2 linked regions of the Symmachiella macrocystis genome follow. Each later gene encodes a partner of the first gene's protein in a complex. Links are inferred from orthologs where the notes say so. Each region holds a gene or a part of one and is shown in the gene's direction. Other genes may lie near its edges.

What was found.
Region 2: the proteins of fliG (region 1) and fliM are in contact, whole or in part, in a crystal structure (PDB 4QRM), measured with the Thermotoga maritima proteins. The link is inferred for Symmachiella macrocystis from one-to-one orthologs. Residues at the interface, in WP_004082903.1 of Thermotoga maritima: Phe122, Ser125, Glu126, His127, Pro128, Gln129, Thr130, Val133, Glu157, Arg161, Leu164, Leu165, Arg167, Ser169, Glu171, Val172, Glu175, Ile176, Asn179, Lys182; in WP_004081085.1 of Thermotoga maritima: Tyr124, Leu127, Asp128, Ile130, Met131, Gly132, Gly133, Pro134, Glu136, Pro139, Arg141, Thr144, Glu145, Ile146, Glu147, Ser149, Ile150, Lys153.

Annotation. Positions count from the first base shown.
Region 1 is NZ_SJPP01000001.1:2,153,531-2,160,050, reverse strand. What follows is about bases 1,879-4,685. They hold fliG (flagellar motor switch protein FliG), read left to right. Parts: upstream 1,879-2,675; coding sequence 2,676-3,695; downstream 3,696-4,685. Other genes in these bases: CA54_RS08425 (FliI/YscN family ATPase), read left to right, coding at 4,579-4,685; CA54_RS08430 (FliH/SctL family protein), read left to right, coding at 3,775-4,491; CA54_RS08440 (hypothetical protein), read left to right, coding at 1,879-2,617. In the rest of the region: CA54_RS08455 (flagellar basal body rod protein FlgB), read left to right, coding at 1-107; flagellar basal body rod protein FlgC, read left to right, coding at 133-540; CA54_RS08445 (flagellar hook-basal body complex protein FliE), read left to right, coding at 603-935; more of CA54_RS08440, read left to right, coding at 1,004-1,878; more of CA54_RS08425, read left to right, coding at 4,686-5,934; flagellar export protein FliJ, read left to right, coding at 6,021-6,476; CA54_RS08415 (hypothetical protein), read left to right, coding at 6,470-6,520. UniProt on the Bacillus subtilis protein: One of the proteins that forms a switch complex that is proposed to be located at the base of the basal body.
Region 2 is NZ_SJPP01000001.1:4,127,861-4,134,505, reverse strand. The notes cover bases 1,255-4,186. They hold fliM (flagellar motor switch protein FliM), read left to right. Parts: upstream 1,255-2,160; coding sequence 2,161-3,213; downstream 3,214-4,186. Other genes in these bases: infC (translation initiation factor IF-3), read left to right, coding at 3,520-4,050; CA54_RS16155 (glutamate-5-semialdehyde dehydrogenase), read left to right, coding at 1,255-2,117. In the rest of the region: CA54_RS16160 (Uma2 family endonuclease), read right to left, coding at 1-487; more of CA54_RS16155, read left to right, coding at 834-1,254; rpmI (50S ribosomal protein L35), read left to right, coding at 4,510-4,710; rplT (50S ribosomal protein L20), read left to right, coding at 4,919-5,281; pheS (phenylalanine--tRNA ligase subunit alpha), read left to right, coding at 5,441-6,445. UniProt on the Bacillus subtilis protein: One of the proteins that forms a switch complex that is proposed to be located at the base of the basal body.

The DNA of each region.
Region 1 (6,520 bases):
AAGAAGCGATGGAGATGACTAAAAACGGGATGCTGCAAAGTTACGCGATCGAATTCATTAATGCTCAAATGGCCTTGTTACAGCAAGTGATTTCCGAACGGGTCTAACACTTTTTTTCTTAACGGCAAAACCATGTTCAAAACACTCGACATCAGCACCAGCGGCTTGACCGCCCAGCGGCAATGGATGAATACCATTGCCGGCAATATCGCCAACGTGAACACAACTCGCGAACCTGATGGCGGCTCGTATCAGCGGCGGTACGTCAACTTCAGTGCCGACACATCACAAAGTGACGGGATGACCCGCGGTGTGCCGGTGTCCTACGAAGTCAAACTGGATGAATCGCCGCCACGAATGGTCTACGATCCCGGCCATCCCGACGCGAACAAGGAAACCGGTATGGTGGCGTATCCCGCGTTTGATATCGTGACCGAATTCGTCAACGCCATCGCCGCCAGTCGTGCGTACGAAGCGAATATCTCGGCTGTGGAAATGTCCAAAACCATGTTCAACAAATCGCTGGAGATCCTGGCTTAGTTGCAAGGCCTTGATTCATTTCTAACGCTTCATCCAACCACCCCTTTTAATTGAAACAGACGATGCCCGGTTCCATTGGTGGATTTCAATCGAACTTGTTTCCGGCCATGCCGAAAATGCCGCACGCGCCCATTGGGGGCGCTGTCGGCGGCGCAGCCGGTGCCGATGCGCCGCAGGTTAATTTTCAAGAAGCTTTATTGAATTCCATCAACCAGGTCGGCATGCAGGAAAAGCAAGCCTATGCGGCCATTGAGTCGTCGCTCGTCAGTGATGAGGACACTCAGGTCCACGCCATGATGGCTATGAAAAAAGCGGAATTGGCGTTCCGTACGATGATCCAAATTCGCAACAAGATGGTCGACGCCTACAACGAAATCAAGGACATGCGGTTTTAACCGCTGATAAAAAACCGCAGTTGTTCTCACTCGCTCTTCTCTTCACCTAGAAAACTTCAATAAACGCCATGGACGGCATTCAAAACATATTCAAACAGATCGGCGATCTGTGGCAGTCCTTTAGCCCCAGCCAAAAAGGAACGTACACGATGATCGTGGCGCTGCTGATCGCGGCGCCGCTGATCTATTCCTACAAAGGCTCGGGGTCGGATCACGTGCCGTTATTCCCCGGGATCGCTCTGAAACCGCACGAGCTGCAATCGGTGCACAGAGCGATGGTTTCCACCGGTTTGTCGGGCTGGGATCTGGAAGGCATCGATATCGTCGTCCCCAAGGGGCGCGAAGCGGAATTTTCCAAAGCACTCGCAGGGCAGGGCGGGCTTCCGCCGGAAATCTCGGATATTGTCATCAACGTGTTGCAGGATGAAAGCCCCTGGTCGTCGGGGGATGCACGCAAAGAAAAAACCGAAGAGGGCCGCAAAAAACAGGTCCGCCAACAAATTCTCAACATGGATGGTGTCCACGAGGCCACGGTAAACTGGCCGCCAAAGGAACGCCAACGACATTTCGGTCCGAGTAAATCCCGTACCGGAATCGTCTCGGTGCGGATGGCGGGGGACCGCGAGTTGATGCCTCACGAACGCAAGTCAATGCAAGTCTTGGTTGCCGGTACGGTCGGTATTAGTCCCGACAGCGTTTCCGTGATCAACTTGGGCACAAATCGCGCATACAATCCTCAGGACATTGACTCCAACGATATGTATTTCCAACGCCGCAACGAAGAAGAATCGTTGCTGCAGGAAAAAATTCAAAGCGCGCTGAGCTTCATTCGCGGTGTGGTGGTGACCGTTGCCGTCAAACTGGAAAAAGAAGAAGCCACGACGGAACGCACCGTTTCTTATGACGCCAAGCCGATCGTGATCGAACAAACGACGTTGTCCAAAACGGAGAATTCTCGCGAGAACAAACGGAGTGACCAACCGGGCGTCGTGGGCAATACACCTCTCGAAGTTCGTGCCACCGCGAAACCGGCGCAGGAGCGGGAATTTCAACTCGATGAATCCCAGAAGAACAGCATCACTGGTGGCAAGGAATCGTACGGTGTGATTCAAGGTCTGCGACCAGTCTCCTCGACCGCCACGATTACCATTCCCGAAAGCTATTATCGAGAGCGCTTGGCAGATGACGGTATCCTTGCCCCGGGATCTGAGGCTTCGGAGGAAGATAAGGCGGCGTATCAAGCCAAGGTCACGGCTGAAGAAACAAAAATTAAACCGCGCGTGACGGAATTGGTCTCTAAGCTGGTGACCGCTCCTCCCAGTGAAGACCCGACATCGTTGGTGACCGTGATCCGTGCGCCGTGGTCGTCTCCTGAAGTGGTGGAAGGACCGGGAATCATGGATACCGCAGGCGGGATGGTGAATTCCTACGGCCGTAGTGTTGGCTTGGGCCTATTCGCATTGGCGGCGTTGTTTATGCTCAATCGCAGCATGAAAGCCGTACCACCCGCGCCGGAACCGGATATTGAGGCCATTTTGAATCCTCCCAAACCGGATGAACCAGAAGAACCGGTTCGCGAGGTGGAAGTCCTGCCCCCCTCGCGTCGAGATGATGTGCAACTTCTTGTCAAAGACAATCCCGAGATGGCTGCGGCAGTCCTGAACAAATGGCTCTCCAGCTAATCCGTAAACTGAACTGGTCATTCTCGCCTCTCCATTTCCAATTCGGCGTTTCACCAATATGCATCCCACTAGCGAATCACACAATAAAAAAATCCGCAAGGCGGCCGTGCTCCTACTGAGCCTGGATCGGGCGATGTCGGCTGAGATTATGAGCCAACTCACCAAGGACGGAATCGAACAGGTTGCGTTGGAAATCGCGCGACTGGACGACGTCACCCAAGAGGAACAAGAAGCCGTCCTGGAGGAGTTCTATCTGCAAGGACGAGCGCGGCGGCATATTGAATCCGGCGGCATTGAACACGCTTATGCTTTACTCGAACAGTCGATGGGAAAAGACGAGGCGTCTGAAATCATTGATTCCTTGCGGCAATCCATGAGTTCGGTGCCGTTTGGCTTTATGCATAAGGTCTCGGCGGAGAATGTGATCACCTTCATTATCGAAGAACATCCCCAGACGATTGCCCTCATCATGTCGCACTTGCCATCGGGCTTGGCTGCCGAAGTGCTGGGGCGACTGCCCTCGGATAAGCAGTTGGATGTTGTTCGCCGCGTTGCCACGATGGAACAAACCAGCCCAGAAGTGATTCGTGACGTGGAAAGCAGCTTGCACGCCCGGATGCGAACGATGTTTAGCCAATCGATGGAAAAAGCGGGCGGAGTCGGATCGGTTGCACAAATTCTTAACGTTACGGATCGCATGACCAACAAAGGCATCCTCGAAAATCTCGAACAGGACAATCCCGATTTGGTCGACGAGATCAAACGACTGATGTTCGTGTTTGATGACATTCTCAAACTCGACGACAAATCCGTGCAATCGCTGCTCAAGGAAGTGGACAACAGCCAATGGGCATTGGCACTCAAAGGCGCTTCGGAGGACCTCAAAGGAAAAATCATGGGCAACCTGTCGCAACGGGCTGCTGCCATGCTGCAAGAAGAAATGGACTATTTAGGTCCCGTCAAACTCAGCGACGTCGAAGCCATGCAACAACAAATTGTCGACACAGTGCGCCGTTTGGAAGACAGCGGCGAAATTACCGTCGCCTCCGGAAACGAAGCGGAACAACTCATTACGTAAGGCCTCTCCAATCACCGACTGCACGTGGCAAACTTTCTGTTTTCCACTTCAAACATATTAGCAAAGACACCTCGACCCTATGCCGGCCACACAACCCTCTCGGCTACTTAAAGCCCACGACGCGCGCAACATCGGCTCAAAGGTCGCGTTCAATTACGAAGACTTGCGCCAACGCTGCGATCAGTACATCGAACAGATTAGCGCACAGGCAAAGCAGATTTTGCTCGACGCGCGCGGTGAAGCCGAACAATTGCGTGCCGAAGCCCAGGAGCAAGGGCACGCACAGGGACTGTCCGCCGGGCACGAAGAAGGGCTCAAAGACCAGCAAAAGGCGATCGCCGATAAAGCGGACGAACTGTCGACCCAACGATTAGATGCAGCCTTACCCGTAATACAAGCCGCCGTAGATGCGCTCAACACCGAACGCAATCGTTGGTTGACCACTTGGCAGAACACGGCCATTCAACTCAGTGTGGCAATCGCCGAAAAACTACTGCATGCGGAATTGCAGCAGCGTCCAGAACTCGTGCAAGAGACCATCCGCGAGGCGCTGGAACTAGCGGCTGGTAATCCACAAATCAAACTTCGCTTGAATCCCGATGACGCGGACCACCTGGGCGACTGGTGCGACGAACTAGTGGCGACCGTTTCCACCGCAGGAACGGCCGAAATTGTCGCTGATCCACACGTCACCACGGGAGGCTGTGTGGTGGATACCAAGCATGGCCAAGTCGACGCGCGCCTCGAAACTAAACTCGCCCGCATTGCTCAGGAATTGTTAGACGACAGCGTCTAAACAAACAGCATTGAACGCGCCTTCCCCGGCAGCAGCGGGGAATATTTTTCCGGCCCCCAGCCACTCCCCACCGAAGAAGTCACCATCATGCTTGCACTGGAAGAACAAATTCAACGCATCTTGCCGGTCGGGTTGTCCGGCAGTGTGACGAAGATCGTCGGGTTGACGGTTGCCGTCAGCGACTTTCCGGCTCCGTTGGGATCGGTCTGTAAAATTGCCACCGAAAGTGGCCGCAGCGTTGAGGTCGAGGTCATCGGTTTTCAAGGCGAGCATACCTTGTTGTTACCGTACGACGAACTGACCGGCATCCGCCGCGGCAATCGCGTCACCATGGTACAGAGCGTTCCCGGCATTCGCGTCGGTGACCAATTACTTGGACGCGTGCTCGATGGTCGGGGACGGTTCATTGACTCCGGCGTCCCGGCCGCCTTACCGCATCGTGCGCCGATCCACGCTGAGGCGACTTCTCCCTTAAAGCGTCCGCGCATCGATACGCCTTTGGGAACCGGTGTGCGGGTGATCGATGGATTATTAACCGCCGGCAAAGGGCAACGGTTGGGGATCTTTGCCGGCAGTGGCGTAGGCAAAAGTGTGTTGATGGGACAAATGGCCCGCAACAGTACAGCGGACGTGAACGTGGTCGTCTTGGTGGGTGAGCGGGGACGAGAAGTCCGGGAATTTATTGAAAAGGATCTGGGACCCGAAGGACTCGCCCGTAGTGTGGTGATCGTCGCAACCAGCGATGCGCCGGCGCTACAACGCTTGCGGGCGGCGTTTGTTGGAACGGCGGTAGCGGAACACTTTCGAGATCAAGGAAAAGACGTCCTGTTGATGATGGACAGCGTGACCCGTTTCGCGCTAGCCCAACGAGAAATTGGACTAGCCGCTGGCGAACCTCCAGCGACGCGGGGTTATCCGCCGAGTGTTTTTGCCCTGTTGCCGCGACTGTTGGAGCGTAGCGGACGTAACGATCGGGGGAGCATTACCGGTTTTTACACTGTCTTGGTTGAAGCTGACGATGCCAATGAGCCGATCTCAGATACAGTACGCGGCATCCTTGACGGACACATCATGCTATCTCGAAAGCTGGCGCATCAGGCGCATTGGCCGGCGATCGATGTTTTGGCCAGTATCAGCCGGTCGATGCCCGACGTAACGACCGACCAGCATCGCGCTGCCTCTGATGGCTTGAAACAACTGCTAGCCGCCTACCGGGAATCTGAGGACCTCATCTCGATTGGAGCTTATCAATCCGGCTCGAACCAACAGGTCGACGTGAGTTTGAGAATGCGTGAGGCGATTCAACAGTTTTTGCAACAAGGAATGTCCGAATCTGCGGCCTTGGACAGCACGATCGAGCAGTTGTTGCAGTTGTCCCAAGTCCGTGAATCATTGCTGCAAAACAGTCCTGCCGGAGACGAAACACACGCGGCTTCGGCGTGACGACACGAAATTCAGTATTTAACCAACATCGCAAATTTAACAACCGGGCATTGTTCTCCCTACACAATTTGAGATAAGTCACGACCGTGCCGAAATTTCAGTTCAAACTTGAAACGTTGCTCAACATGCGTCTAGGCCGACGGGACCAATGCCGCCAAGCGTTGGCGTCAATCCTCAGCCACGATGCGGAGTTAGCAGCTGAAATGCAGCGCGTTGTGCAGCAACGTCTCGGGCAATTGCAGGAGCTGCGCGATCTGAATTCGTCACGCGACATGAACATCGACGCCACAGCGGCGCGGCGGTATTTTGCCGGACAACTGACCTCGGAAATCGCCGGCATCGAACATCAACAAAGCCTCGTTGCTGCGCAGATCGAAATCTGCCGTCAAACATTGGTCAAAGCTGACCAGGATGTCAAAGCTCTGGAGAATCTAAAGGAAAAGCAACTGGCGGAGTATTCGCAACTCCAAGAACGACGCGCCCAACGCGAACTCGAGGACAGTTGGTCCGCCACGAATCGAGATGAGGTGCCACTATGTTAAAAACCGGCATCGTAATCTTCGCCTGTTTCTGCATTGCAACCGTC
Region 2 (6,645 bases), 2.0 Mb from region 1 along the record:
CTCCGACCTCAAAATAATCGCGAAGTTTCTCCTGCATCTCCTCGGCCGTATTCCCTTTACTGATGACTTCGATCGCCAAATCAGGAACCAAAGTCGCCACAAGCGTGCGGGGGACTTTGCCGTCGGGAAGTTTATGCCGAGCAATGAAGGAGACATCGGGAATCCGGACTAAACCAGGCGCGAGCCGTAATATACCGTCCGCCCCCAATAAAATTCCGAGATTATTTTGTCGAATGAAATCGCCTAGGAACTGGCCAAGCAACATCGCAATATACGACTCATAGGTTCCCATAGTTTTCTCCAACAAGACGCCGTCGACCAATTCATACAGACGATTTTCGCGGTCATGGATGTCGACCACGTCCTCCTCGGTAGCTGGGTCGGAGTCGTGTGGGAGCCGGATTCGAGATAGCGGGATTGCGCCGTAGCGTGCCGCTAAGTCAACCGCGGTCCAGTCGGCGGCAATGGAGTCGACTGCGTGAGACATGGGGGCTTGTTCCCAAAAAAACAGCATTTCCTTGGTTTCTTCACCAATTATCCGCTGCGATCGGCTCCGGAACAAGTCCAAATGGGGACCACACCTATACACAATGAGGGAACCCATACAGCCATTTCTGTGTCTTTTCGGACGGAGTATTGTGCCTGCGCGGCGGCTGGACAGGCGCTAAGCCGCGTTGACAGAAAGTCGGAGTTTCTCGATACTCACTAATGAAGCAATCGAGGTCAATTTGCTAGGCCAGAAAGTGCTGATCGATGCACGCGTGGAAGGTCTCTGCGCAGGCTGATCTCAAAACGAACGTTTTAAGACAAGCGGAACTCGGGTGGAAACAGCGGTGAATGTAGCGACAACAGCAGAAATACCGGACTTAAAATCGTACACGCGCGAAGTCGCTGAACGTGCGCAACAAGCTGCGCGGGGTTTAGCGCTGGCGAGCGGGGGTCAAAAGGATAATTGGCTGCGCCGGTCAGCGGAGCTGATTCGTTCGCGCGGCGACGAGATTTTGGCCGCCAACGAACAGGACATTGCCCAGGCACCGGATTATGGACTGAATGCCGCGGCCGTTGACCGATTGCGACTCACGCCCGATCGATTAGAAGGAATTGCGACAGCACTTGAGGAAGTCGTTGCGTTGTCCAATCCGGTGGGGGAGGTCATCGACAGCAACATCCGCCCCAACGGGTTGGAGGTTCTCAAAGTCCGCGTTCCACTGGGAGTGGTCTTTTTCATCTATGAATCGCGGCCCAATGTCACAGTCGATGCAGCCGCGCTGTGCGTTAAAAGCGGCAATGCGGTGATTCTACGGGGAGGCAAAGAGGCCTTTCACAGCAACCAAGCTTTTTATGCAATTCTGCAAGAAGCGCTCGGCGATGTGGGATTGCCTGAGCAGGCTGTCCAACTCGTGGAAACGACCGACCGAGAAGCGGTGGGGCATTTTCTGCGGCAGAGCGACAAGATCTCCGTGACGATTCCACGTGGCGGCAAAGCACTGATCGAACGCGTCGCCGCCGAAGCGACAATGCCGGTCATTAAACACTACGATGGAAATTGCCACGTCTATGTGGACAGGGCAGCGGATTTGGATACAGCACTGCGTATCGTGATCAACAGCAAATGCCATCGCCCTGGCGTATGCAATGCGGCCGAAAGCCTGCTCGTACATCGCGATGTGGCGGAGACATTTCTGCCGCAAATGGCGGCAAAGTTCGCCGAGCAGAGCGTCGAAATGCGGTGTTGCGAACGTTCGTTACCGCTCATGCCGGGTGCGGTCCCGGCGACACGCGAAGATTTCGCCGATGAGTTTTTAGACCTGATTATTTCCATCAAGGTGGTCGATGACTTGCAGGCAGCCATCGATCATATCGAAGAGTTCAGTTCGCGGCATACCGAAGCGATCGTCACCAACGACTTGGCGGCGTCGCGACGTTTTTGCGCGGCGGTTGATTCGGCCGCGGTGATTGTGAATGCCAGCACGCGATTCAACGATGGTGGTCAATTCGGTTTGGGAGCCGAGATTGGCATCAGCACCGATAAATTTCATGCCCGCGGGCCGTGCGGCTTGCGGGAATTGACCAGTTATAAATACCTCGTGCAAGGCGCGGGGCAGATTCGAGAGTAAGGTACCCCTCGAATCGGTAGACGGCAATGGGTGGAGGCCAAGGATGGCAGACGTACTCAGCCAATCAGAAGTGGAATCGCTGTTATCGGCGCTGGATCCGGGTGTGCAGGTCCGTCAAAAGCGCGCGGATGATCCGAATTCCCAAGTCAGCATTTATGACTTCAAGCGTCCCGAACGCGTCAGCAAAGAGCAGATGCGGGGCTTTCAAGCGCTACACGAAGGTTTTGGTCGGGAATTCGGTGCTGCGCTGAGCGGGATGCTACGGACAATTGTGGAAGTCAAGCTGATCAGCGTCGACCAATTGACCTACAGCGAATTCGTTTACAGCTTAGAGAACCCGTCCTGCTTCAATTTGCTGACGGCCGAACCATTGGAAGGGCATATCATTCTTGATCTGAACCCGTCCATTGTGTTTCCGATCATTGATCGACTTTTGGGGGGCGGACGGGATTCGACACAAAAATTGCCGGGACGGCCGCTGACAGAAATCGAAGTACGACTTGCCAGCCGCATCACCAACTTGGCCATCGAAGCATTAAAAAACGCCTGGGCACGGATTTGCCAATTGGATCCGAAAATCAGCCAGGTGGAGAGCAATCCACAACTAGTGCAGATCGTGCCGCCCAACGAGGTCATCGTGTTGATCAGCTTCGAAATCACGATGGGTGAAATGCGGGGCATTATGAATTTGTGCATCCCGTTTAATACCATCGAACCGTTGGCCGGCAAATTTTCGTCCAATGCCTGGTCCACCTACACGCAAAAACAGGCCGATGCGCGGCAGTCGATGAACCTCGAATCGGGGGTCAACCACGCAAAAGTCAACCTGGTGGTTCGATTGGCAGAGACGCACTTAACCAACAGTGACCTACTGAATATGGCTGTCGGGGACGTTATTCCCACCGGCACCGAAAAATCGGAACCTTTGCAGGTCGACATCGAGGGCGTACCGAAGTTTTACGCGCAACCCGGCTCCTACAAAGGGTATACCGCCGTACAGATTGGGGAAGCGATCCGTGCGCCGGAGGATATCGTCGAGGAGAAACTGAAGAGTGTCGCAGCGACAAAACCACCGCAGGCACAAGCAGCGACATGAGTTTTAGCCACTGGCAGGGCTCAGGAGAGTCGTCCTACAGCGACATTTTTCTCCGGCAAGGCTCAAGATGTCGTGGGCAAGTCCTTGACGGAGTGAGGTTTAGGGGTCAAAATATCCTCAGAGTTGTACAATCGTTCTTGCTTGTCAGGTTGTTAAGAACGGTGCGGGTTTGGCGAATAGATCGTTAGAGACCGCATACGGGGTTGTGGCACCTGACAATTCAAGGAGTGTCGTAGACGCACATCCGGGCGTAGCGGCACGATAAAAGTTCAGACGTATTTTTTACCATGAGTTGCCTAGTTCAAACTGAAAAGGACACAAACTATCGACACAAGTCATCGACTCAACGATCAAATCCGCATTACACCAGTGCGGGTTGTGAGTCATACGGGGGAAATGCTAGGAATTATCCCCACAGCCGACGCACAGCAAGTTGCGTATGACGAAGGCCTGGACCTTGTAGAGGTTGCTCCGAACGAACGCCCTCCCGTTTGCCGCATCATGGACTACGGGAAGTTTAAGTACGAACAGAAAAAACGGCTGGCCAAAAACTCCAAGCAGCATCACGTTCAACTGAAGGAAATTCGGGTCCGCCCCAAAACGGGCGACCACGACATCGACTTCAAGGTCAAACGTGCACGCACGTTTTTGCAAGGACGCGACAAGGTCAAGGTGAACATCATTTTTCGCGGTCGCGAATTGGCGCACAAGGACCGAGGCATGGAGATCCTCAATGGCATTATCGAAAACTTGGACGATATTGCGAAGGTTGAGAAATTCCCCAGCATGGAAGGCCGGAACCAGATGAGCGCAATCTTGGCTCCGCGGGCGTCCTAACCCCCGGCGGAGACAAGCAATCGTTTCAAAACCGTCAGACGCGTCCCGCTGACACCGAACAGCAGGTAACCGGGACAAGCGCGACTGGGTTTTGAAACGGGTTCTAGTGCTCTGACAAACTCAAGATTTGGGGTGCCACTGGCTCCGCCAGTGCTTTGCAAGTACTTTCGAGATTTCGTTTTGCACTGGCAAAGCCAGTGGCACCCTAGCCAAGAATTCAACCGAGCCAAAACACTAGGTTTTTTGGCGACTCAGCAGTGAAATCCGGCGGTGGATCAGGCATTTGTGCCGATCAAGGGGATGACTGTGGGGTGATTTTCGGGGTCCAGCTAGAGATTCCTCGAGCGGCAAACGTTTTTTTTGCACGCGCAGGCTGGCTTTCCGAAACGGAAGTCCGCTATAATCCGCGACTTCTGAAGATATTCAAACCAATTTTTCATAGACTCTGGCGGCGGGATCATGCCCAAGCAGAAGACACATAAGGGAATTAAGAAGCGGTTCAAAGTGACCGCTACAGGGAAAGCCAAGCATCGCAAGGCTTTTCGTGGACATATCTTAGGGAAAAAGACCTCCAAGCGCAAAAGCGATTTGCGTCAGGATGGTGTGCTCGTCGGCGCAGAGGCGAAGCTGATTCAAGCCGCATTGCGGCCTAGCAGCTAACGACGCGCGTTTTTTCAGAATTGCCGTATTGGATTGTGGGCGGGCCACCTTGGTGGACAAGGCGCCAAGGCTCGCTCAGCCTTTTCAGCACAATACTGCTGGGCAATTCATGCTGGCTAATACAGATGATCTACGAGCCGGGACGCACTCCCGGTAATCCGCTCAAGTCACATTGCGGCACAATTTAGACAACAGGTAGTTTAGAGTCATGAGAGTTCGCAAAGGCGCCGCTCGTCGGCGTGCCAAAAAACGGTTATTCAAAGAGGCCCGCGGTAATTTCGGGGGCCGTAAAAACCTGACCCGTACGGTCAAGGAAACCCTCGTCCGCTCACGGGCATTTGCGTATCGCGATCGCCGCGTGCGGAAACGTGATATGCGCAGACTGTGGATCACGCGGATCACCGCTGCCTGCCGCAGTCGGGGCATGAGCTATTCCCGGTTTATCAATGGCTTGCTCAAAGCCGAGATTGCCCTGAACCGCAAATCGCTCAGCGAGTTGGCCATCCACCAGCCGCAGATTTTCGACGAACTGGTCGAACTGGCACAGGCGCAAGTCGCTGCTGCCGCTTAAACCGGCTGCCAGCTACTTGCTGGTCTCAATGCTTATTTGCCGAACACGCAATTCCTCGGTCCCCGCCGCCTGCAAAGACGCGCGGGGATCGATTTATTTCGGTACCATGATATCTCCCTCCGATTTCCGTAATCCTTCATCAAAACGGCCAAACCTCTGATGGAATCCGTCAAGCAGAAATTCGACGAGTACGCTCAGGAGGCAAAAGCTGCCATTGAAGCAGCTACTTCTTCCGAGGAGTTGGAAAAAATCAGGGTCGAGTTTCTCGGTGCTAAAAAAGGCCGGCTGCGCGATCTGCAATCGCTGTTAGGCCAAGCCACGCCTGAAGAACGCCCAGCCCTGGGCAAGCGATTCAACGAAGTCAAAACAGAAGTCACCGCCTGTTACGATCAGCGAAAACAACAGCTCTCGGCCCCCAAAACGACCGCCGCGGGACTCGACATCACCTTGCCCGGTGCGGTGCCACGATTGGGAAATAGGCATCCGCTGACGCAGACGATCGATGAATTCAAAGAGATCATGGGGCGGATGGGATTCACCGTCGCTTCCGGTCCCGAGATCGAAGATGAACACCACAACTTCGAAGCACTCAACATCCCCGACGACCATCCGGCTCGCGACCCGCTGGAGAATTTCTATCTAGCGACGGCAGAGACCGCGGCCGGCGGGCCGTTGTTATTGCGCAGTCAAACGTCGACCGTGCAAATTCGGGTGATGGAACAGACCGAGCCGCCGATTCGTATCATTTCGTTGGGCCGCGTCTACCGCCCCGACACGATGGACCGCACGCACTCCTGCATGTTCCATCAAATGGAAGGTTTGATGATCGGCGAATCGGTGACGATGGCCGAACTGAAAACCGTGTTGCGATTGTTCGCGCAAACTTACTTGGGGCATGACGTGCATGTCCGCTTTCGGCCCTCGTTCTTTCCCTTCACCGAACCCTCGGTGGAAGTCGACATGAGCTGGGGCGATGATTGGTTGGAGATTGGCGGCGCGGGCATGGTCGATCCGAATGTCCTACGTTCGGTCGGTTACGACCCTGAGAAATACTCCGGCTTTGCATTCGGCATGGGCGTGGAGCGGTTCTGCATGCGACGGCACAACATCCCCGACATCCGCGAATTCTACACCAACGACGTACAGTTCTTGCAGCAGTTTTAACGGGCTGTGATTTCAAACGATGTAGGGTGCGTCGCGACGCACCTTTCTATGTAGTACGAGAAATGAGCCGCTCCCAAAAAACTCACGCAAAAACGCAGAGCCACAAAGAAGAATTAATAAAGTAGGGCAGGCTCTCGCCTGCCGCGCACGATAACGGCAGGCGGGAGCCTGCCCTACGGAAACTTGGTGAGCGGGTTAAT